Regions from separate parts of the Paenibacillus sp. FSL F4-0122 genome, predicted to be linked through region 3. Evidence: riboswitches for the same ligand, from Rfam matches in the RefSeq annotation. Region 3 holds a riboswitch; each other region holds the start of a gene.
What was found. Region 3 has a riboswitch for thiamine pyrophosphate ahead of MHH49_RS28245 (ABC transporter ATP-binding protein). Riboswitches for the same ligand answer to the same signal wherever they lie in the genome.
Positions count from the first base shown of each region.

Region 1: another riboswitch for thiamine pyrophosphate. It lies ahead of thiC (phosphomethylpyrimidine synthase ThiC); the one in region 3 lies ahead of MHH49_RS28245 (ABC transporter ATP-binding protein).
Region 2: another riboswitch for thiamine pyrophosphate. It lies ahead of MHH49_RS00650 (thiamine phosphate synthase); the one in region 3 lies ahead of MHH49_RS28245 (ABC transporter ATP-binding protein).

Region 1 covers NZ_JBBODI010000001.1:3,051,734-3,059,929, reverse strand. Annotated here, with positions in the region: gene MHH49_RS13235 (phosphotransferase) at 1-409, opposite strand, end outside; gene thiC (phosphomethylpyrimidine synthase ThiC) at 495-2,237, opposite strand; TPP riboswitch at 2,340-2,449, opposite strand; gene MHH49_RS13225 (beta-galactosidase) at 2,521-4,572, opposite strand; gene MHH49_RS13220 (helix-turn-helix transcriptional regulator) at 4,743-5,576, shown strand; gene MHH49_RS13215 (hypothetical protein) at 5,632-6,156, opposite strand; gene MHH49_RS13210 (hypothetical protein) at 6,187-6,684, opposite strand; gene MHH49_RS13205 (helix-turn-helix domain-containing protein) at 7,042-7,830, opposite strand.
Region 2 covers NZ_JBBODI010000001.1:152,144-160,339, reverse strand. Annotated here, with positions in the region: gene mdh (malate dehydrogenase) at 1-790, shown strand, start outside; gene MHH49_RS00670 (hypothetical protein) at 918-1,346, shown strand; gene MHH49_RS00665 (AraC family transcriptional regulator) at 1,423-2,361, opposite strand; gene MHH49_RS00660 (GDSL-type esterase/lipase family protein) at 2,557-4,668, shown strand; gene MHH49_RS00655 (SDR family oxidoreductase) at 4,905-5,777, shown strand; TPP riboswitch at 5,865-5,966, shown strand; gene MHH49_RS00650 (thiamine phosphate synthase) at 6,082-6,687, shown strand; gene thiS (sulfur carrier protein ThiS) at 6,726-6,929, shown strand; gene MHH49_RS00640 (thiazole synthase) at 6,985-7,752, shown strand; gene thiH (2-iminoacetate synthase ThiH) at 7,787-8,196, shown strand, end outside.
Region 3 covers NZ_JBBODI010000001.1:6,420,560-6,428,755, forward strand. Annotated here, with positions in the region: gene MHH49_RS28215 (TIGR00266 family protein) at 1-223, shown strand, start outside; gene MHH49_RS28220 (Fur family transcriptional regulator) at 293-772, opposite strand; gene MHH49_RS28225 (S-layer homology domain-containing protein) at 1,091-1,747, shown strand; gene MHH49_RS28230 (amino acid ABC transporter ATP-binding protein) at 1,843-2,595, opposite strand; gene MHH49_RS28235 (amino acid ABC transporter permease) at 2,609-3,277, opposite strand; gene MHH49_RS28240 (amino acid ABC transporter substrate-binding protein) at 3,331-4,167, opposite strand; TPP riboswitch at 4,390-4,493, shown strand; gene MHH49_RS28245 (ABC transporter ATP-binding protein) at 4,692-5,387, shown strand; gene MHH49_RS28250 (ABC transporter permease) at 5,368-6,144, shown strand; gene MHH49_RS28255 (ABC transporter substrate-binding protein) at 6,141-7,178, shown strand; gene thiM (hydroxyethylthiazole kinase) at 7,209-8,003, shown strand; gene thiD (bifunctional hydroxymethylpyrimidine kinase/phosphomethylpyrimidine kinase) at 8,027-8,196, shown strand, end outside.

The DNA.
Region 1 (8,196 bases), 3.4 Mb from region 3:
GCATTTTACCTGTGGCACGACCCAAATCAAACATTTGATGGATATTAATCTTACCCGGCTCTATGACACGGCCTTCACAATATTCCATTGCCATAAACGTTTCTCCCTGATCTGATTCCAGTAAAACATTATTGTTATAAGCCAACAATCCGGGACATGGGAGCCCCTGTAGATACAATCTTTTCTGTTGAGAAAAGGCAAAGTTCAGCTCTTCTGGGTTATACAATTTATATCTTTTTTTGTTGTATTGTTTAAGTAGAAATTGCCCTGAATCCGTTGTGATTTTCCATTTAAGATTTAACCAGCCACGTTTTATTGGGGTAGCATGAAGGACTTTCAATCCAAAAAAATGATAGAAACTATTACTTAAATCCTCTAAAATGGCTTCCTCTGAACGAATCGCTTCCATTTCATCAACTCCTATCTATTCAAAGTATAAAAGAAGAAGCCGCCAATGACGACTTCTTTTAGATATTTCTTTTTATCAGAAAAAGTTATCTATAAATGAGGCTCCCGCCTTGGAGAAACTCTTCTGCCTTCTCTTGCATTCCTGATTCAATTCTCGTCGAATTACGGATATTATGAGAGATCTTCATACTGCAAAATTTCGGCCCGCACATGGAACAAAAATGAGCTGTTTTAGCGCCTTCCGCAGGCAATGTCTCATCATGATATTCGAGCGCTCGCTCAGGATCTAACGATAAATGAAATTGATCACGCCAACGAAATTCAAAACGGGCTTTCGAAAGAGCGTTATCCCGGTCTTGTGCTCCTTTATGCCCTTTCGCCAAATCTGCGGCATGTGCCGCTATTTTATAAGTAATGACCCCTACACGTACATCTTCCTTATTAGGCAGGCCAAGATGCTCCTTCGGAGTTACGTAACATAACATTGCTGTACCGAACCAACCAATCATCGCTGCACCTATAGCAGAGGTAATATGATCATACCCCGGCGCAATATCTGTAGTCAGTGGACCTAACGTATAAAAAGGGGCTTCGTTGCAAGTTTCAAGTTGCTTATCCATATTCTCTTTAATCAAGTGCATCGGCACATGTCCTGGACCCTCTACCATCACCTGTACATCATGACTCCAAGCCATAGCTGTTAATTCACCTAACGTCTCTAACTCGGCAAATTGTGCTTCATCATTCGCATCAGCAATCGAACCCGGACGTAATCCATCGCCTAGGGAAAAAGAAACATCGTACAGCTTCATGATTTCACATATCTCTTCAAAATGTGTATATAAAAAGTTCTCTTGATGATGCGCAAGACACCATGCCGCCATAATGGAACCACCTCTTGAAACAATGCCAGTCATACGTTGTGCCGTCAACGGGATATAACGAAGCAGAACCCCCGCATGAATGGTAAAATAATCAACCCCTTGCTCCGCTTGCTCAATGAGCGTATCACGGTACACTTCCCACGTTAAATCTTCCGCTTTCCCATTCACTTTTTCCAACGCTTGATAGATAGGCACCGTTCCAATAGGAACAGGAGAATTACGGATGATCCACTCGCGTGTAGTGTGGATGTTTTTACCTGTGGAGAGATCCATTATATTATCTGCCCCCCAGCGGATGGCCCATCTCATCTTCTCTACCTCTTCCTCTATGGAGGAGGATACTGCGGAATTTCCTATATTGGCATTGATCTTCACTAAAAAATTGCGTCCAATAATCATCGGTTCACTCTCTGGATGATTGATATTCGCTGGAATGATGGCGCGGCCGCGGGCTACTTCATCTCTAACAAATTCCGGTGCCACATTCTCACGAATCGCAACGTATTCCATTTCCGAAGTAATAATCCCTTTGCGTGCATAATGCATTTGAGAGACATTACGCCCCTTTTTCGCTCGCAAAGGTTTTCTATGGAGCGCTGGAAACACTTCCGCCACAGCTTTTCCTGTTGCATTCCCGTTATCTTCAGGCTTCACGGTTCTTCCTTCGTACGCTTCCGCATCCCCTCGTTCCTCAATCCAGCTTTGACGATTGGGCTCTAACCCCTGACGAATATCAGTATGAATATTAGCATCCGTGTAAGCCCCGCTTGTGTCATAGACATGAATTGGGGAATTCTCCTCTTCGCCGTCTATGCCCGCAGTTGGACTAAGTGAGATCTCCCGCATAGGCACCTGAATATCAGGCCGTGAACCCTTTACATACACTTTTTGACTTGCTGGAAAAGCTGATAAATTGATTGGATCGTTGTTCAATTCGCTTGTCATCTCAATTCCTCCTATAAGGTGATTTGATCAAGCGGAGACGGTCTACTCCCCACACATAGAAAAGGCCACATCTGTATAAGATGAGGCCTTAGAGTAGACAAATAGAAATAGAGCTCCATTTCCTCCGCTGGCATTATCCAGATCAGGTTTGACGGTCGATAGTTATAACTATCCTCTCAGCCTGGTCCCACCAAGCTCCCGTAACTATATAATTGCTACTTCAAAGTATAACCGAAAAGAGAGAATTATCCAAATCTACTCAAATGTGAGATCAACGTGTACGTTAGTATAACACCAGTACCCCAAATCCTTCCAGAAGCACCTCGCCCGAGAATGTTGTGCCGCTCAGTAAATCTGTTTTGGTCTCATGAAGATGGATCGTGACAGGAGTCTCACTATAATTAAGCAAAAAAGCATAACTGGAAGAAGCTCCGGTACGGACTTGCAGCTCTACCTCTTCTGGGAGCTCCAGCCAATTTGCTGGCGATTGTAGATCAATTAATTTTATGAAATCAGCCGCTGCCTGTTCGTTAAATACGGCTCCGTAATACCAAACCTCACCCTTGCCGCGACGATTTCTAGTTACCGCCGGTTTTCCCGCATAATAATCAGAGGCGTAAACCGCCATCACTTCAACCGAAGCTTCCTCTATTTTAAGAATATCATTAAAGTCATCTGCTCCTGTAACGACTTCGGTCGCGCCCGACCAGCTAATTGTTGTTGGCTGACGACTGCCCTTAACCATTGTGAATTCTTCAACTGTGATCCCGCATAGATCCTTAGCAGCACCTGGGAAAGGACGCATATAACATTGACCGCGCTCATCCTTATAGCCAGTTCTACAGCCGAAGATCAGTTTGCCGCCTTGTTGAACATATTCATCCAGCAGAGACGCTGTCTCATCTGTCATAATCGCTGGGTGAGGATAGATAAGCACGTCGTACCTTGCAAGCTCCTCCAGCGTTGTTTTTTTGCGCAGATAGAGCACGTCATTCGGGATATGCTTCCGCTGAAGAGCCTTGTACCACTCCTTATTGCTCTTCCACATAAACGGGCCATGCCAAACATCGTATTCTCCATCCCACTCATTGTCATAATCACGAACAATAGCAACGTTAGCCTGATTATGAGTACCGATAAACGCTTGACCTGCTGCTGCCAGCTCCTGACCGATCTGCCCCGCTTCCCGCACTCTCCGGTTAGGCTGATTATGATAGTCATTGATTCCATGCCAATAAATTTCATTGCCCATCGTAGCTGTCCGCCAGCGGAAATATAACACCATATCTGCCCCATGAGCGATCGACTGATAAGTCCATAACCGCATCTGCCCGGGCTTTGGAGAAGGCATATCCATCCGGTTCACCCAGCCACCCGGGCCTGACTGCTGCTCCATAATGCAGAAATTCGGGGATATCGAACGAACAACAGATAATGACAGTCCCCAGCCTCTATCATTCAGCGGATTCCGCTCATTCGGGTCATAAAAAATAGTAGAGAACTGAGGATAAGAATCATAGCTGAAGAAATCCAGCAGTTCATCCGTCATTTCATGGCTATCGAGATGCCCGAACAGACCGTTCGTGGTTACCCATTGCTTAGGGGCAAGTTTACGAATGATATCCGCTTGGTTTTTGGCAAAAGAAATTGTATTGTCCGAAATAAACCGTTTTTCATCCAATGCCTGATGAGGATTGGGCTGCTTCGGTACTGGAGTCGGACGTGGGAGATAGACCTGAGACCAGTCACTATAGCTTTGATTCCAAAAAACAGCTCCCCATGCCTCGTTCAAATGCTCAAGCGTAACATATTTCTGCTGTAGCCATTCCCGGAAGGCCTTATGGTCACTCTCCGAATAAAATTCACTGATCTCACAGTTGAGTTCATTATCAATTTGCCAGCCAACTACACCCGGATGATTGCCGTAATGTTCAGCCATTTGTTCTGCAATACGTGCACACAGTTCCCGGTATTTAGGACTGCTGTAATTATAATGACGGCGCATGCCATGCTGAAGTGTAACACCTTCGTAGGTTACATTTAATACTTCTGGATACTTATCAGTCAACCAAGCTGGAGGCGTTGCCGTCGGAGTACCAAGTACAACCTGAAGACCATATTTATGTGCTAGATCAATCGCCCGATCAAAGAGCCCGAACTGAAACTCCCCTTCTATGGGTTCAAAAATAGACCAAGCAAACTCCCCCATCCGAATGATCGTAAAGCCGAGTTCACGCATCCGGCGATAATCGTCCTCCCACATGTTTTCTGGCCAGTGCTCCGGATAATAACAAACGCCAAGCTCGAATTTTTCAGTTGCGACAGGTTTCTTCATCATTACCTCCAAAGTATTAAAAATATGCTTTCAATATTTTATAATTCTATTGTAGTATCAATGATAAGAGATCTTATATAACAAAATATTGCTATCATATAACAATCTTGCGTTTATTGCCTTAATCCAACTTGCGCTCTGTTGCGCTACAGAAATGGGTGCTGCCAAACATGAAGAAACAATGGTATTTGCCGACACCGGCTTTTTCAAAATATGTCTGTTATCCTGAATTTTTGGGACATTACACTCACTTTCCACAACATACAGAGAGAAGAAGCGAAGGGTTTCTGGGGAGTTATAACCTGCATTTGATTTTTGGTGGGGAGGGTTATGTATTCCATGAGGGCGAACGTATTCCGATGAGTAGAGGACGAGGTTTTCTGTACCCAAAAGGGGCTTATCAGCAATACGGCTCTGACCCAGGCGAGCCTTGGGATGTCCGATGGGTTCATTTTAATATTGAAATCGTCCTCCCCTTATTAGAAGAAGTGGACCAGTCTCGTGCATACCTGTTCACTTTTGATTTGGATGCTAAGCTGGACGAGCTATTCGAGGAAATGTACCTACTGAGCGCTTCCTACGTGACCCGTAGCGAGCCAAGACTATCTGCTCTGCTGTATGAGCTTCTAGTTAAATTGCTGCAGAACTCCGAGCCGCTTCACGGCTCAGTACCGCACGAGGTTAGGCAGTCCATCCGGAGTGCTGCAGATATCATTCATGTCGAATGTGCCAGCCCTTGGTCTCTGGAATCGATGGCAAGATTGACCGGGTACAGCAGCTATCATTTTCTAAGGCTGTTCCGGGTGGTTATGGGCAAAACTCCAAACCGTTATTTAATCGATTGTCGGCTGGCTAAAGCCAAGCTTTTACTGGTTTCCACAGGACTCTCCATTGCTCAGGTTGCGACTCAGTCCGGTTTTGCCCAGTCCAGCTATTTCATTAAAGTGTTCAGAAGGTTTGAAGGCATGTCTCCTGTGAAATACCGGCAGGCTTTTGGGGCGTAGACGATCTTCCTTCAGTCCGTAGAGATTCAATCTTAGTCTCTTGGACTTATCACCCTTAAAGATCATCCTTAAGAGAAATTTCACTCTCAATATCTAAACTTATTGTTTCGGAATGAATCTCCCCTTCATTATCATTCCATGTAATAGATAAAGTGGTGTTTTCATAATTTTGTCTATTTTTATTTAATTCGTCATACGAATACGGACCTGTTATAGACCCGATATCAGTGTTACTTAATATTGAAACGGGTCCATCCGTTGACCTAGCTTCATTTACAAGAACTGTTTCATCCTTATTATTAGTGTTTTTTTCATTGACTTCATACTTATAATAGCTACTATTCACTAAAGCGCTTGGGTCTCCCTTGAACACTAACTTCCCATGTCCCCGTAAAATTTTGCTAGATGAAATTATTATTTTGTAATCTAAAACATCCCATGTATCCCCTGTACCCTTAAGCGTATATACTTGAACACCAGTGTTTAAATTAGTTTCGAACTCTTTATTGAAATATAAATAACTCCATATCGCATTCGAAATAATAACCACAGCTACAAGCACTAGGATTAGTTTTTTCATATCTGCTCCTTTATAAATACTCCCCAGCCATTATTTATATCTTAAATTCCATTCTTTTGACCAATTCGGAAATGCTTCTCCGGTCAATTCTTCGAGTGTTTTTCCATCAATGGTGTAAACCCAGCCCATATGTAATTCATCGAAATCAGGAAAACTATAGCCTCCTATCACTTCATCGTCTGCTTCTAGCAGAAAAATCAGGGTTTGTTTTTTTGTATCCTTCTCATTATCTAAGGGGTGGTTTTTAACGATTAACTTACTTGTAGTTATTTCCTTACCTATATAATCGATTGGATCAACACTTTGAACACTCCAATATTGTATGTATGGCATTTCCGTCAGCAGTTTTTTATCTAATAAATATTCAGAAACAATTCCTTCATTACTAATGATCAGATAGCCCATATCGGTAATAAATTGTTCAGCTTTGCTATATTCTTTTTTTGAATTATCGCTAATTTCCTCATCACTACATCCCAATAAAAAGATTAAGAATAACGGAACTATGATTGTCCTTAATTTTTTCATAGGTTCTCTCCTTGCATTGTTTATTATCTCCGCGATAGCCCCATAGATTAATCTTGTTGTATGAATTTAGTATCATCAAACTCTTTAGCGTCTTATAGGCTCTCCATTCCACGCTGCTCTTCTAATTGTTATACCGTCTGACTTCATAAAATAAGTTTTAAACTGACCCTAGAAATTGAAACAGCGACAGCAATGGACGAGAAAATAAAATCCTAGACTTTCGCTGTTTCATTGAACTAAAGTTCCCCATTAACATAATATTCCTTAACTTATTTGCTTTCTTAATCAGGATTCGTTATATATTGTTAACAATAGACATCTGCCAAATATTATACATTGATTCAAGAGCCTAACTTATTATTCTGCCAACTTTTTTCTTATTTTTCTCCAAAAGCCGTCATTCCTCCGATTAATATGCTTTTCATTGTAGATCAGCAGACTATAGGAGGACAACAAAGTAGATGTTCGAATAATTACATATGTGCCTATAGCAATCAAAATGACGCAAATAGGATAATAAGGGATTAACACGCCTTTGGAGATCCCCTTTCTCTCTAGCAAAAAGCCCATTCCACCTACCGCCAACATGCCAGCACCCACAATGATCACAGCTGCGTACCTACTCTTCAATCTATTCAAACGTTCTGTTAATTGCTTCACATAACCTTGATCCAGCATAAGAGCCTCTTTATCCAGCACATGGTACCTTTCCTCGTCTTTCAGTATGGCGGACACAAGAACAACGACACCCGCTGCCGCCAACAAAATGATAATAAGAAAAGAATAAATGACTTGTTCCTTCCGAAGCATCAAATACGGCAAAAAAGACATAATTAGAAGGCACACACCTGTCGCAATGCGATTGGATGACTTTCGCTGATGAATCAAATACCCTTCCGCCATCTCTTGGCTGACATAATACCCACGCTCTTCAACGCCGCCCTTTACCTCGCCCTCCTTTAGCAAATAATCAATGGACACCTCGAACAGGTTTCCAATCATTAGCAATTTTTCGGTTTCGGGGTACCCCTGTCCGTTTTCCCACTTGCTGACTGCCTGTCTGGTTGTGCACAGTTTTTCGGCCAGCACTTCCTGGGAATAACCTTTTTCTTTTCTAAGTTGCAACAATTTTTCACTGAAAGACATTTGCTTGCTCTCCTTTGCTATATCTTGCCTTAATTATAGAAAAACAATGGAGTCTATGCTATATGATTGAGGTTGCGTTTACGACACTTGCAGTTGCAAATGCGTAATACATTTTCTTCTGACATCTAGAATCGCAGCAATACCCTGACCTCTTAAACGTTTCCGCGTTCAGGAATACTAGTGGCTTAGAGCGTTCCAGCACCGAGTCATAGTCTTAGCCTCCTAGGATTGTCTCCGCATAACAGGTTGAACTAACGTGTATAAATTCGCTTTCAACATTCCATCCACCTTCCAAAATATTGAATATTTTGTGCTGAGAATTCAAATAAAAAAGACAAATCACGTATTAAAGTGACTTGTCCTACG
Region 2 (8,196 bases), 6.3 Mb from region 3:
GCTGGAAGCAGGTCCTGTACAGAAATTTGACAGTCAAATTACAGGAACCTCAAGCTATGAAGATGCTGCGGATTCAGATATTGTAATCATCACTGCAGGGATTGCCCGTAAACCTGGAATGAGTCGCGATGATCTCGTGAACACCAATGCAGGTATTGTGAAGTCGGTATGCGAGAACATAAAACGTGTAGCACCAGATTCCATTGTAATCATTCTGAGCAATCCAGTTGACGCTATGACCTATGCGGCATTTAATGCGCTGGGTTTTCCGAAGAGTCGCGTAATTGGACAATCCGGAGTGCTGGATACAGCCCGCTATAACACGTTTATTGCACAAGAGCTGAAGGTATCCGTTGAAGATGTACGTGGTTTCGTATTAGGCGGACATGGCGACGATATGGTACCGCTCGTAAGGTATTCCAGTGTCGGTGGCATCCCAATTGATACATTGATATCTGCGGAGCGTATTGATGAGATTGTGCAACGTACACGTGTGGGTGGCGGAGAGATTGTTAACCTCTTAGGAAATGGTAGTGCTTATTATGCACCAGCGGCTTCTTTAGTTCAGATGGCGGAAGCTATCTTGAAGGACAAAAAACGGATCATTCCGGTTATCGCCTTGCTCGAAGGAGAATATGGCTATGATAACCTGTTCATGGGTGTTCCGGCGTTACTTGGTGCCAATGGTATCGAGAAGATTTTTGAACTGGAGCTTACAGCTGAGGAAAAAGCGGCTTTAGATAAGTCTGCTGAGTCCGTGCGTAGCGTAACAGCTGTAATAACTGTATAGATTGTGACAGAGGTATGAAGAAACCCCCATTTTGTTTACTTAAAATGGGGGTTTCCTTTTCTTCTTAAGCAATAATGGGTATAATTAAATGTAACTATTATCACAGTTAAATCGGAGGAGATATGTTATGGATTGGAACGTTTTGTTTTTCTTACATATGATCGGAACCTTGGCACTTGGCTTCTACCTTGTGCTACCCTTCATTCTAGGACGTGCAGAGAAACTGTCGTCTGGGGCGAAAGAAGGAACTTTAAGTGCCGTAACCGGATTTAATCGTTTTGCGCAGTATGGATTGGTGATCCAACTCCTTACAGGCGGTTATATGATGACCAAAGGTGATTATTCAGTAGCGTGGATGATTATTGTTGTTGTGTTACTGCTAGCGATGTTTGCGCTTGGCGGTATTATGAGCAAGCCTTTGCGTCTTGCAGCAGCTGGAATTCGTGAGAACCGCGACGTTAGCGCAGAGACTGGCAAATTGCGCACACTTAGTGCACTGCTTACGGTGTCATTGCTATTGATGGTATTCTTCATGGTGTTTAACGACATAGTTTAACTTACAGCGAATTATACCCGCCTCCGTAATGGAGAGCGGGTTTTTCGTATGTTCCGGTGATTTATCTTCATAAACGTTAATCCCTGATAGGATTAGTATAAGATTTCGGCCGGTAGTTTAAGGGAGAAACACCCGTCCATCGCTTGAATTGTCGGCTGAAGTGGCTCTGGGAAGCAAACCCGAGTTGTTCAGAAATCATCTGTATTTTTAAATCGGTATGAAGCAGTAAATGTTTTGACTTCTTTAATCTTAGGTTAGTTATGTACTGCCTAGGAGATATCTTATACACCTTTGTAAACAACTTATGGCACTGCACCCGACTTAAGCAAAGCTGCTCAGCAATCAAATTAACCGTGAGCTCCGGTAAATGAATATTGGCTGCAATATATTTTTCGATCTGATGAGCAGTTTCCACCTCGTACAAAGAGTTTGCTTGTCTCGCTGTGTTGGAATTCTCTGAATTCGAGAGCTGTACATCAATGAGTTCAGTCAAAATCATCAGAATGATCGCTTGCAAACGAAGCCTTTCTTTTACAAGGATCATTTCTTCAATTTCCTCGGGAAATCCAGTGGATGCCGTCCTGGCGAGAATATTGTTCTTAATAAATTCATCCAAATGTTCCAACTGGTGATTTAATCCCGAACGCTGCATTTGTTGGTTATTCCATTTCTGTACAGCCTGAGATTGAAACCATTCACGAAACTTTAAATCGTCAATATCGAAATGAAAGGAGAGGTAGATATAGTTGCTCAGGCCTGAATTAACTACATAATGACGTAAGCCAGGCGGAATGATTAACCAATCCCCTTTACCAAAGGCGATGGAGCTTCCTTCTACATATTGATGGGAGTTGCCATCGTAGCAATACAATAGTTCGAAGATTTTGTGATGATGATCAGGGTATGCCCACCCAGATTCTGCTACACGATAATGAACACCGATCAACTGCAGTGTACTTATAATGTTCGGAAAGCTGACTTTGTAAGCGATAGGAGTTCTCCTCCTTAGGATCAATAGGGATGTTCTTAATTATATCAAGGATACCTATACATATGACCGTTTTGCAGTGTGAGCCGTTGATCAATTCCAAGTTTTACGTTACAAAAGGTCAAAAAAAAGAATGAAATCATCATTTGAATCACTTTAGAGAAAAGGGATAATGGAGGAACCTAGGTAAGTACTTCGAGAAACGGAAGGAAGTGTAATGAAGTGAGAAAGCTGTGTAGGGATATACTAATCTTATCTTCTTTACTTATGGCTTCATTGACTCTTACTCACGGTATAACAGAGGCAGCCCTTATTAAAGATGGGGTAGAGGGGCAACCTCCAATCCAAATTGCAAACGCATACAAGCTTAATTTTACAAACCAAGTTAAAGCAGGGTATCAATCCGTTAGGTATGATCCTAATCGCGGTGCGCAATTGTATGACTCATCATTAGGTTATGGTTTTGTCCAAGAGACCAACGCTTTACCCGCTAGAGAAGTGCATACCGATTCAATTACATCCGATGGAACAGGTTTTTTCATCACAGAATCTTATTTTTTTGCTGAACCTAAATCTGAAAAGGATAATTATAATAACTACGGCATGGCGTTTCGAATGGATGCTTCCCCTGGAACCTACAACGTATATGTAAAAACGACTTCTGACGCAGAGGATGGGATCGTGTCAGTATCAGGAATGCAGACCAGCCGCTTGTTGAAAAGTGGACATTGGGACGCGGCAAAGCTTGTACCCGTCAAGCATACGGCTGTAGCCAAAGGGAAAGAGTGGACTTATACGTATGTAAACGGCCGTGACCATATAGATATTGAGATTGAACCGAACAAAGTGAACACAGCTGTAGGGATTGAGGAGATCATACTGGAACCGATTTTGCCACAGCATAGAGCAGCTGGAGCTCTTCCGAATTTATTTATACTTGGAGATTCCACGGTCAAGTCCTACACCTTCGACGAAGCGCCAATGAGTGGTTGGGGCCAGATTATTGGCAGTATGTTTAATCAACATAAAGTGAGTGTAACTAACTATTCCATGGGAGGACGCTCGTTTAAAAATGCCTATACAGAAGGTCGACTTAACGACATTTTACTGAGTGGCAGCATTGGGGATTATGTGTTTATTCAATTCGGACACAATGATGAGAGTGCAGATGAGTTCAGACGTTACGGCAGAGGTTCGACTGAGGCAATGTATGAAAACTACCTTAAAGAAGTTTATCTCCCTGCGATCCAAGCCCGGGGCATGATACCAGTACTGGTAACGCCAATGTCCAGAATTAAAGGGAATGCAAGTCCGGGATATATCTATGAGAATTCTTTTAAATCAAGAAAGTTTGTAGATATTCTTAAACGGGTTGCAGATGAATCTGGAGTTACACTTATTGACCTTAACTCGGAAAGTCTGAAATATTATAACGAGATCGGAGGAGAAGCGATAACAGCCCTCTTCATGTCAATTGAAGCCGGAGAAACGCCAGGCAAAACAAATGACGGAAGTTACGCTAACGGGCATCCTTCAAAGAAAATCGATGGGACTCATTTTAAAGAAGCGCTCGCCAAACAATTTTCGCGGATGATTGTTACGGAGCTTGTAGAGAAAGGTGCTACTGGCGATTCTACTGCTGCCTCCATTACTGCTTATCTTAAAGGGAACGTTAAGCATGCGGCACTAACAGGCAACTGGGATAAGGTTTTTCCGGAAATAACTAATGATACGACGACCGGGGAAGCTGCTTATTACCGCAATCAAATTGAAAAATTAATCCAGCTGGGAGTAATGGGCAAAGACCGTCAAGGGAATTTTAAGCCAGATACGGAGATGACAGTTGCTGAATTCACACGCAGTATTTCTAAGTTAATGAAAGTGGAAAGATCAGATCTTGCCTATTATCCGAAAGGTAAGCTGTCACGTGAAACGATGGGTGCTATTCTCTATGATGTTTACCAAGTAAAGTTTGCTAATAAACCTAAGTACATGACTGATTATAACGGCACAGCAGTAGTGCCAGGAGATCCTGGTTATGATTTCAATCTGGATCCAGGAGCTAGAGGAGCGATGTACTATCCACTTGTATCCTGGCAGCAGCTGGTTGATACGGCGGACATTTCTCCTTTTTTAATTTCAAAAGTGAAAAGTGCTTATGAATTAGGGCTTATTAGATCTGAAGTGGGGATTGCTAGAGGCCAAATGGTCAATGGGACAGAACTAGAACCTAAAGCCATAGTGACCCGGGAGAAAGCAGCTAAAGCTCTTTATTTTATGTGGGTACTGGAACATGGAGTGAATGCAGAAAATCATGTTTCTTCTTTGAAATAGTTAGGGTGAACAATTCAAGGCACAGCAGCGATGCTGTGCCTTTTTGTATGCAGTGAAGTCCTCTCCACTTACAGCAGTTTACATCCACGGTTGTTTATTTCTACTTGCATTGTGGTAAGTAAGATTCGTAAAGCGATTTAAGAAAATGACAAACCCAGCGTATAAACGTGCATTGTTGTGCCATCCTAAGATGATCAGTTAACTATCAATTTGCTTAACGAGAGGAGATAGGGAAGATGTCAGGCAATAATAAACAAGCTACAAAAACCTTACCCCCACAGGAGCAGCATCATCAGCCAGGGATTGAGAGTGAAATGACGCCGCTGCCCAAATACGAGCCGGCAAATTATAAAGCAGCAGGTAAACTGCAAGACAAGGCGGCGTTGATTACCGGTGGAGACAGCGGAATTGGGCGTGCAGTTGCTGTGCTTTTTGCTAAAGAAGGTGCTGATGTGGTCATTTCATATCTTAATGAACACTCAGATGCAGAGGAAACTAAACGTCAGGTCGAGCAGGAAGGCCGCAAATGTATCCTAATTCCAGGTGATATCGGTGACGAGAAATTCTGTAAGGATCTTATTAAACAGACGGTAGAGGGCTTAGGAAAGCTTGATATTCTCATCAATAACGCGGCGGAGCAACATCCGCAAGCTAAGATCGAGGATATTACTTCCGAGCAGCTAGAGCGTACTTTCCGTACGAATATATTTGCGATGTTCTATTTAACAAAAGCAGCTATGCCTCATTTAAAAGCAGGATCTACAATTATAAATACAACTTCAATTACCGCTTATCGCGGAAGCCCGCAGCTGCTGGACTATTCATCAACTAAAGGAGCTATCCTGAGTTTCACACGATCTTTGTCCACGAATCTGGCGGAGAAGGGCATACGGGTAAACGGTGTAGCACCAGGTCCAATCTGGACACCGCTAATTCCCTCTACCTTTGATGCGAAGCAGGTTAGCGAGTTTGGAGGCACGCAGCCTATGAAACGGCCTGGACAACCAGAGGAGCTGGCGCCAGCCTATGTATATCTTGCCTCTGACGATTCCAGTTATGTGACTGGACAGGTTATTCATGTAAATGGTGGCGAGGTAGTAAACGGTTAGATTAGTACAGCTAATGTGAATAAATGGGTGTATTTCAATAAAAAAATATGTTACTATAAACCACGTTAGCATTTTAAAATTGTATATTTATGTCACTAGGGGTGCCGATTGGCTGAGACGGAATGGATTTCCGGACCCTTTGAACCTGATCTGGTTAAGACCAGCGTAGGGAAGTGGAGAACGAATTTCTGTTGTCGGGCTATTTGTAGTACCGTCTATATACAGATTCTGACTGCCTTCCTTACGGGGGCAGTTTTTTTGTTTTTTACTGGCCTACAGGGAAGTGAGAGAGAGGAGATCGCGAGTGGTACAAGCTGAGATCCATCTAATATCAGACGGCAAGCAGCTGTTGAGACAATTTGTTGAACTGGCTGTCACGGTGCAGACATGGGTCGATTATATTCACTTAAGAGAGAAGCAATGTCCAGCACGCGAACTGCTCTCTGCGGCACAGGAGCTGTTGGCTGCCGGTATACCCGCTACCAAACTGATAATCAATGACCGGATCGATGTAGCATTGGCAGCTGGTGCCGCGGGTGTTCAGTTGGCTGGGCACAGTCTGAGCCCGCTTACAGCCCGGCGAATTGCACCTCAGCTTTGGCTGGGGAGATCGGTTCATTCTCCGGAAGAAGCGGCGAATGCTTCAGAGCAGGGAGCTGATTATTGCTTGTTTGGCCATGTATTTCCCTCGGCGAGCAAGCTAGGGCTGCCCGCACGTGGGTTAGAGCTGCTTGCAGAAACGGTGAAGACTAGCTCTATTCCTGTAATTGCGATTGGCGGAATTGGTCCCGCTAATGCGGCGCAGATCATTAGGCAAGGCGCGGCAGGAATTGCTGTGATGTCCGGAATTTGCGGAGCGGATGATCCTTATGAGGCCGCCAAAGCTATTCATAAGGCGGTTCATTCATAGCCGGGAGGTAAAAGCATAGGCGAAGGGGGTGATTCAGAATGAGACTGTTGATTAACGGGAAATCCGCAGAGTGTTCTGGTGGTATTCAAACTATAGCTGATTTGATCAGTCTTCCTGAGTGGTCGGGTCGTCTGATGATCATTGAGCTGAATGGAGAAATTGTCAGTAAGGAGAATTATGAAAGTACTGCTCTGAGCGAGGATGATCGTTTGGAACTGGTGCACTTTGTTGGTGGGGGTTGAGATGGAGCGGTATAGAATTTTGAGAAATTTCTAAGAACCAAAGGGAGGTAATTTCATGCATGACCCGTTACATATTGGAGGCATCGAATTAACTAGTAGATTATTTATCGGAACCGGAAAATATAGCCGGAATGCTCTGATCCCCGGAGTGATCGCAAGCTCTGGTTCTCAGGTGATTACTGTAGCGCTTCGCCGAGTGGACCCGGAAGGTGGAGCAGAAAATATCATGAACCACATTCCCGGCCACATGACTCTTCTGCCTAATACCTCAGGAGCGCGTACAGCGGAAGAGGCAGTCCGTATTGCGAGATTAGCAAGAGCTGCGGGACTGGGGAACTGGGTGAAGATCGAAGTGATCAATGATCAGAAATACCTGCTTCCAGATAATCTGGAGACCATACGAGCTACAGAGATTCTAGCGGCGGAGGGTTTTGTAGTACTGCCATATATGAGTCCGGACCTTTCGGCTGCTTTACGTCTGAGAGATGCCGGTGCTGCTGCTGTGATGCCGCTTGGTGCGCCGATCGGGACGAATCGCGGCCTGCGCACCAAGGAGCTCGTGCGTATTCTTATTGAAGAAGTGAATTTGCCGATTATTGTAGATGCCGGAATTGGCAAGCCCTCGGAAGCGGCGGAAGCAATGGAGATGGGGGCCGCTGCTGTTCTGCTTAATACGGCTATCGCAACGGCACGTAATCCGCTCGTCATGGCGGAAGCGTTCCGCGAGGCGATATCCGCTGGCCGCAAAGCTTATTTGGCAGGACTCGGTCCTGTAGAAGAAGTTGCTTTTGCTTCGTCACCGTTGACTGGATTTCTGAACTGAATTTGATAGGTTCACCAAAGGAGGGAGGATTAGCATGAGCTTTTTTGACACACTGGTCCGCTTGGAGCAGTATCCTTATGAGCAGCTGTGGAAGGAGTTCCGGGAGGATGACGTTAAGCGGGCGCTTGGAAAAGACAAGCTGAACGAAAATGATTTGCTGGCATTGCTCTCTCCAGCAGCAACGCCGCTGCTAGAGGAGATGGCGCAAGCTGCTCAGCGACTGACCCGTGCACATTTTGGTTATTCGATGCAGCTGTTCACACCGATGTATCTTGCCGATTTTTGTGTGAATCATTGTACCTACTGCAGCTTCAGCTCCATTTATGATTTTCCGCGTAAAAAGCTGTCCTTGGAGGAGGTTCGCAGGGAGGCTGAGAAGATTGCAGCTACAGGTCTGCGGCATATCCTCATTTTGACTGGTGAATCGCGCCGGGAGAATCCTGT
Region 3 (8,196 bases):
AGGACCTGGTGAAGAAATGATTATCGATAACGGACACCTCGTAGCATGGCCAGATTATATGGACTATAAGGTAGAAAAGGCAGCCTCTGGCTGGCTAAACAGCATAACCAGTGGTGAAGCACTTGTGTGCCGCTTTCGTGGAGAAGGTGTAATTCTCGTTCAGAGCCGTAACCCTGGCAGCTTCGGAACGTGGATCAAATCCTTTGTACCTACTCGAAGCTAGACTTCCTAAAACGCAGTAATCAAAAAAGACACAGGCTTGGACCCTGTGTCTTTAGGTTAGAAAGCGATCTTACGAGACTGCTTTATCTGCTTCTGCTTTTGCTTTTTTGCAGCCTGTACGTTTACATGTTCCATAAGTACCCTTGAAATCAAGGCGATGATCCGTGACGTTAAAGCCATATTCACGTTCCACTCTTCTCTCCAGCTCCACAAGCCAGTCGTCCTTAATTTCCTCCAACCGACCGCATACGCTGCATATCAAATGATGATGCATATGCGAATGATCGTTCCCGCGCAAATCGTAACGGGCAACTCCGTCTCCGAAGTTCATCTTCTCTACAATGTGTAGCTCACATAAAAGCTCAAGTGTACGGTATACCGTTGCCAGGCCCAGATGTGGATAGCTGTTCTTAACAAGCATATATACTTCTTCTACGCTTAGATGATCCTTCTCATTGTCGAGCAGAACGTTCACTATAGCTTCACGCTGAGGCGTTAATTTATATTTTTGCGCCGCAAACAATTGACTGATATTTGATATTTGATCCATTTGGTCTCCTACCTTCCCGGAACGATTTAACATCCGTACCCTCTGAGACGCTCCTATTTATGCAGTTTGGACAAACCATAAATAGTAATCGTTACGATATAATCATAACAAAATTAACCACGAATGAAAAGAGCCTGACATCATTATATCATTTCATGCCACTTATCCAAAGTACTACACCCCAATCTGGCCCATATTTCTATTAAAATCTACTTTTTCGTGAAATAATACAGATTAGACCGCAACCTTTCCATAATTTACAACGTTAAAGGAGTGACAAAGGCTAAGGAGCCTATCCATACAACGAGGTGAAAAGACATGAACATGAAAAAAAGCACACTAGCAGCGATCACAACCGTAGCCATTTTCTCCTTTTCTTTGGGTGGTCAGATGTTTGCAGCTGGGAACACCTTTAAGGATATTGATAACATAAACGGCAAAGAAAAAATCATTTCTTTAAAAAATCAAGGGTTAATTAAAGGTGTCAGCGAATCTCAATTTCTCCCTGGCTCTAAGGTAACTACAGCCCAAGGGATTCAGTTTATCTCCGGCGGTCTCCAGCTTAGCCTCGCGGCCATTGATTTTAACAAAGCTCCTGTTGCCAGCGGCTTGTTCACAAAAGTAAAAGACAAAGCCTGGTACGCTGAAGCCTTTATCAATGCTTATTACAATGAAGTTAAGCTTCCTAAAGACATTGATCCTAACCTCATTATGACCAAAGAGCAATTCACTAACTATCTAGTGCAAGCGATCGAAGGCGTTGGCAATCTGCCGATGATCAATATCGTTCCAGTAGATATCGCTGATGAAGCTTCTCTGACTCCTGCGTATCAAGGCAGTATTCAGCGCTCCCTGAAATACAAGATCAATAGCCTGGATGCTAACGGAAAGTTTAATCCAAAAAGCGAACTCACCCGCGCCGAAGCAGCGATTATGCTCTACAACGCTTTGGAATTTCTGAAAACTGGAGTATAAGCCAAATTTCAGATACTCTTCTCATTTGAATAATCTACACATGAAAAAGCAGCTCCGGATGATTCCCGAGCCGCTTTTTCGTGTATATTGTCTTTCTACTCTTCTTCACCATTCAGTCTGTTCAGAAATTGCAGAGCCCGGGGATTCTTCGGATGCTCCAGCACTTCTTGCGGAGTCCCTTGCTCTAAGATATGACCACCATCCATCAAAATGATCCGGTCCGCTACATCGGCGGCAAATTTCATCTCGTGGGTCACAATCACCATAGTCATACCTTCTGCCGCTAATTGTTTGATAACCTTAAGCACTTCCCCTACCAGCTCAGGATCGAGCGCCGAAGTGGGCTCATCAAACAATAACACTTCTGGATCTACTGCCATAGCCCGGGCGATGGCCACTCTCTGCTGCTGTCCACCTGACAGCTGATGTGGATAGTTATCAGCTTTATCTGCCAAACCCACCTTAGCCAGCAGCTGAAGCCCCCGCTTGCGCGCTTCTTCCTTGGATCGTTTCAGGACAGTTACCTGTCCCTCCATCACATTGCCAAGCGCAGTCATATGCGGAAATAAATTATACGATTGAAAGACCATCCCTGTTTTCTGACGAAGGGCCAATACGGAATTCTGAGGAATTTTCTTATGATCTGTAAAATTGATGGTGATATCACTGAGCGACAGGCTGCCTTGATCCGGGATTTCCAACAGATTAAAACAGCGCAGCAGTGTAGTCTTCCCGGAGCCGGATGGCCCAATAATGACAAGTACCTTTCCATGCTCCATTTTCAGATCAATACCCTTTAACACTTGGAGTGCGCCGAAGGATTTATGCAAATTAATGATTTCAATCACAAGTATCTCTCCTTTAGGTCGCAGAGTAACGATCGAGTCGTTTCTCCAAGTAATTTTGCAGCGCCGACAGCACAGAACAGAACACTAAATAAAACAATCCTGCTTCGGAGTATACCAGCAGAGGCTCATAAGTGGTAGAGGCTACCTGCTGTGCGGTTCTAAACATCTCCGTATAGGTGATGATCGCTGCAAGCGAAGTATCTTTAACCAAGCTAATAAAGGAATTGGATAACGGCGGTACAGAAACGCGCGCAGCTTGTGGCAGAATTACGCGGCTCAGAGCCTGCCCACGAGTCATCCCGACTGAGAAGGCAGCTTCCCATTGGCCTTTATGTATCGACAGGATAGCAGCGCGTACGATTTCCGATGAATAAGCCCCTACGCTAAGGGTAAATCCAATGGTGGCGGCAATGAAGGGGTCGAGTACAATGCCAACAGCCGGCAAACCATAAAATATAATAAATAGCTGCACTAACAATGGGGTTCCTCGAATAACCCACACATAAAAACGGGCGATTAGCTTCGGAATTACCCACGGTGAAAGACGTGCCAGCGCGGTTAGGATCGCCAAAATCAATCCAAGCACAAAGGAAAGTAGCGCCAACGGAATGGTAAAAGCCACCCCGGCTTTTAGCAGGGGTAGCAGTGTGTCTAAGAAAATTTGTATTTTGCGGTCATCCATTATTCAGACATCCTTTTTAGCTTCCAGGCTTAATTAGCCTTGCTAGCCTTGTATTATTTTGAAACGTCAGCTCCAAAGTATTTCTCGGAAATTTTCAAGTACGTTCCATCACTCTTCATCTCTGTAATCGCATCACTGACCGCTTTCACCAGCTCATCATTACCTTTCAGGAATACCGCGGCACTTTGTGATCCTTCAGGAATCTCATCAACCACTTTAATTTTTGCATCTGGTTTTTGTTTTTTCAGATCCAGATAAGACAAGCCATCATTCACAGTTGCATCAATACGTCCCGAAGTCAGCAGGTCCATCGCTTGATTGAAACCATCTGTAGCTACGATTTCAGCACCGTTCTCACGAGCGATGTCGGATAAGTTACTTGTCAGGGATTGTCCGGCTTTTTTACCCTTAAGATCGGCAAAGGTCTTAATATCCTCATTGTCTTCGCTCACGATCAATACTGCTTTGGATACGATATAGGGTTCAGAGAAATCATATTTCACTTTGCGATCTTCGTTAATGGAAACTTCATTAAAGATTACATCAAACCGTTTCGCATCCATTCCAGCAAAAATACCATCCCACTGAGTTTCAAAAAATTCAGCTTTAACACCTAAACGCTTTGCTACTTCTTCAGCAATTTCCACGTCAAAACCAGTCAATTTCCCCGCAGTGTCATGATAAGTAAAAGGTGCATAAGTCCCTTCTGTACCTATCCGCAATTTGCCGCTGGCTTTCACAGCCTCCAAACTGTTTTGCGCTGAAGATGCTGCTCCACCATTCGTTCCAGCTGTAGGTTCAGCAGCCGTATTGGTATTCGAATTATTGGCGCAAGCCGCTACAAGGACCACGGTTAACGCCAATATAATAGTTAAACTCCATTTTTTCATTCTTAAATCCCCTCTCTCTATCCGGTTTTTTTCCGGTAAATTGAATAGTACACTGCCATCACATGATCGTCAATACTTTTTTCCGATTATATACATCGGAATTATAATATTAACTAGATTCCTACCTATATCTTACCCAATCTTGGATTAATCCTTCACTTCTTTCTCTCTTTACTTCTCAGAAAGATATGGTATATTTATAAACAAATTAATATGGACCTGTTATTTCACTAGGGGAGTCGGCCGACTGAGACGGAGCTTCAAGCTCCGGACCCTTGGAACCTGATCTGGATCATACCAGCGGAGGGAAGTGGAGCAGAATTTTCATCAAGCATGTTAAGTGTTATTATGCAGAATGAACTTTTTGACCCATTCATTTCCTCTGGAAATGGATGGGTCTTTATTTGTTTAGGCGCTCCACAAAAATTTTAGGAGGTTAGATCATCACGACCATTTTATCTATTCAAGGCCTAACCTACTCTTTTCCGGAATCTGAGCAACCCCCTGTATTCGCAGATCTATCCATGGATATCAGGCAAGGGGAATTCGTCTCCGTAGTAGGTGCTAGCGGATGCGGGAAAAGTACATTTTTCAAAACGATTGCCGGTTTACTCGAACCTACTCACGGAAAAATAAAACTCTCTACACACCCGTCAACCGCTAGTCGTTTAGGCCAGATCGCTTATATGCCTCAGCAGGATTTATTGCTGCCTTGGAGGACAGTGCTCGATAACTGCCTTTTGCCTTGGGAGATCAAGCCCAGATTCAATAAACAAGAAACGATCACTCAGATTCGGGAAATGTTGACCCGCTTCGGCTTAGCAGATGTAGAGAAGGCTTATCCCCATGAACTTTCGGGTGGAATGAAACAGCGAGTCGCATTTCTGCGCACCTTAGTGGCTGGAGGCGGAACTGGTCTGATGCTGCTGGATGAGCCCTTTGGCGCTCTCGATGCCATGACCAAACGCGAGATACACCGTTGGCTGTTGGAGTTATGGGGTGAATTGAATCAGACGATTATGCTCATCACTCATGATCTGGAAGAAGCACTATTGCTCAGTGACCGGATTTATTTATTATCTGGCGGTGCGCACAGCGAATTACAGGAGATCGTTGTGGATCTACCAAGGCCAAGACATTATAAGATGAACTATGAACCCCGGTTTATAGCACTACGGGAAGAGTTGGAGCGAAGATTGCATGCAACCTATACCTTTTAAAAAACATCTAGACAACTATGGTCCCTTCCTTCTTCTGGTACTGCTCATTCTTGTAATCTGGGAGTCGGCTGTTCGCCTTCACATGATTCCAGCCTTTATTCTCCCTGCACCTTCCTCTATGGGAATCGCATTGATCGAGCACAGGCAATTATTATTCGGACAGCATTTATTGGCAACGTTACAGGAGATACTGGTGGGTTTTGTCCTTTCTGTTATTTGTGGTGTATTGCTGGGCACTGGAATGTTCCTGTATCGCCCCATAGAAAAGGCCATCTATCCCTTTCTTATCATTAGCCAGACGATCCCATTAATTGCGCTATCCCCCATTTTTATTATGTGGTTCGGATATTCGCTGTGGAGCAAAGTGGCTGTGGTGTTTTTGACGGCTTTTTTTCCAGTCGTAGTGAGTACATATGATGGACTTCGTACAAGTGGCCAGACTTACAAGGACTTATTATTAACATTTGGTGCAAACCGCTGGCAGCTGCTTGTCAAAACCCAAATTCCACTGGCGTTGCCTGCTTTTTTCTCTGGCTTAAAGCTGTCCATTGTATACTGCGTCATCGGAGCTACTATCGGGGAATGGCTCGGCGGCAGTAAAGGACTCGGTTACTTCAGCCGCAGAATGGCCGGAAATATGCAGAGCGATGAAATGTTCGCGGCTGTATTTCTGCTGTCCGCGCTTGGTGTGGTGCTTTTTCTGGCGATAGCTTTACTCGAACAATTATTTTTAAAGAAAAGAGGATCAAACCAATGAATCATTTAAAATCCCCACAACGAGGACTTATTTCTGTATTTCTAGTATGCACACTTTTGCTCTTAAGCAGCTGCGGGAAGGCAGACAAGATAAATAACAACTCCCAAACCGATCCCTCCAATACCGAAAATAAGCAGTCACACAAGCTGACGATTATGCTTGATTGGTATCCCAATGCCGTTCATTCCTTTCTATACGCTGCGCAACAGCAAGGTTTTTTCCAAGAGGAAGGTTTGGATGTCGAGATCAAAATGCCTGCGGACAGCAATGATTCCCTAAAGCTTGTTGCAGCGAATCAAATTGATCTAGCGCTCAGTTATCAGCCTCAGGTACTTATGGCACGCGGCGAGAAAATCCCTGTACGTTCGATTGCAGCAATCGTGCGGCATCCACTGAATCATCTGATGGTTCCTCAGGCTGGCAGTATTCATAGTCCAAAAGAGCTCGCGGGAAAACAAATCGGCTATTCCTCCATTCCGCTCTATGAAGCGATGATTCGGACAATGATCCAGAGTGATGGAGGCGATCCTTCATCCGCCAAGCTGATTGACGTAGGTTTTGACCTCATCCCTGCGATCTCTACTGGACAAGTAGACGCAATAATGGGCGGGTTCATCAACCATGAACAACTAATCCTTGAAAAAGAGGGACATCCGGTCACTTCGCTTAATCCAACGGATTACGGAGTGCCTGACTATTATGAGCTTGTGCTGGTGGCCAGCGAACAAGGATTGCAAAATTCTGAAGCCTACTTTAAAAGATTTCTAAATGCCATTACAAAAGGACAAGAATTTGTGGAGCAGAATCCTGAACAAGCCCTGGATTTACTGGTTGCACATGAAGATGCAACTTCACCGCTCGACAAGGAGATTGAGAAAAAAAGTCTTGAGATTCTGCTGCCGCTGATGAATGCTGGCGATCAATCTTTTGGATATCAAGACCCGACATCTTGGGAAAAGGTTCAGCAGTGGTTATCCACCAACAATCTTCTACCAGAGGATATTAAAGCACAGGAAGCTTTTATCAATCTGTAATTGTTCATACAAGCTTGAGGAGGAATTATGATGAGTTATTTAGCCAAAGTACGGGAATCCAACCCGTTGATCCACAACATCACTAATATTGTGGTAGCCAATTTCTCAGCCAACGGTCTGTTGGCGCTTGGCGCCTCTCCCTTTATGGCGGATGCCCACGAAGAAGTGATCGACATCGCCGCTATGTCGTCTGCTGTAGTTCTAAATATCGGCACACTCAATGATTACGCCATTCAATCTATGTTGCTTGCTGGTAAATCCGCTAATAAACACAGGGTTCCCCTAGTGCTTGACCCGGTAGGTGCAGGCGCAACTTCTTATCGGACCGCTGTCACTCAAAAGCTAGTGAATGAGATGCAAATCACCGCACTGCGGGGGAATGTGGCTGAAGTCGCTAATGTCATTGGGGAGAGTTGGTCCATTAAAGGGGTGGATGCTGGCGAAGGTGAAGGCGATGTAGTCCTTTTGGCTGAAGCTGCTGCGAGGAAGTTAAGCTGTGTGGTCATCATAACTGGAAAAGACGATGTGATCACGAATGGAAAAAACACTTTTATTGCCAGCAACGGTCACCCTATTCTCACGAAGATTACAGGAACTGGCTGTTTACTCAGCGCTGTTGTGGGTGCATTTCTCGCGGTAAGTGGAGGTGCCTCGTTGGAGGCCGCAGTGGAAGCCCTCTCCTTCTATGGAGTAGCAGCTGAAATCGCCGCTGAACTAACGACTGGTCAAGGGCCGGGAAGCTTTCAGGTTGAGTTTCTAAATCAACTGACATGGGTCACGCCAGAAGTCTTCCTAGAAAGATCCAGCATCAAACAGCTCAGTTAATGACCCTCGAAGGAGTGAATTCGATGATTATATCCAAAGCTCTAACCATTGCCGGCTCCGATAGCGGCGGTGGTGCTGGCATTCAGGCCGATCTAAAAACCTTTCAGGAGCTTTCTGTCTATGGCATGTCCGTCCTCACAGCTGTGACAGCGCAGAATACGCTGGGTGTCCAAGGGGTTTATCCAGTGACTCT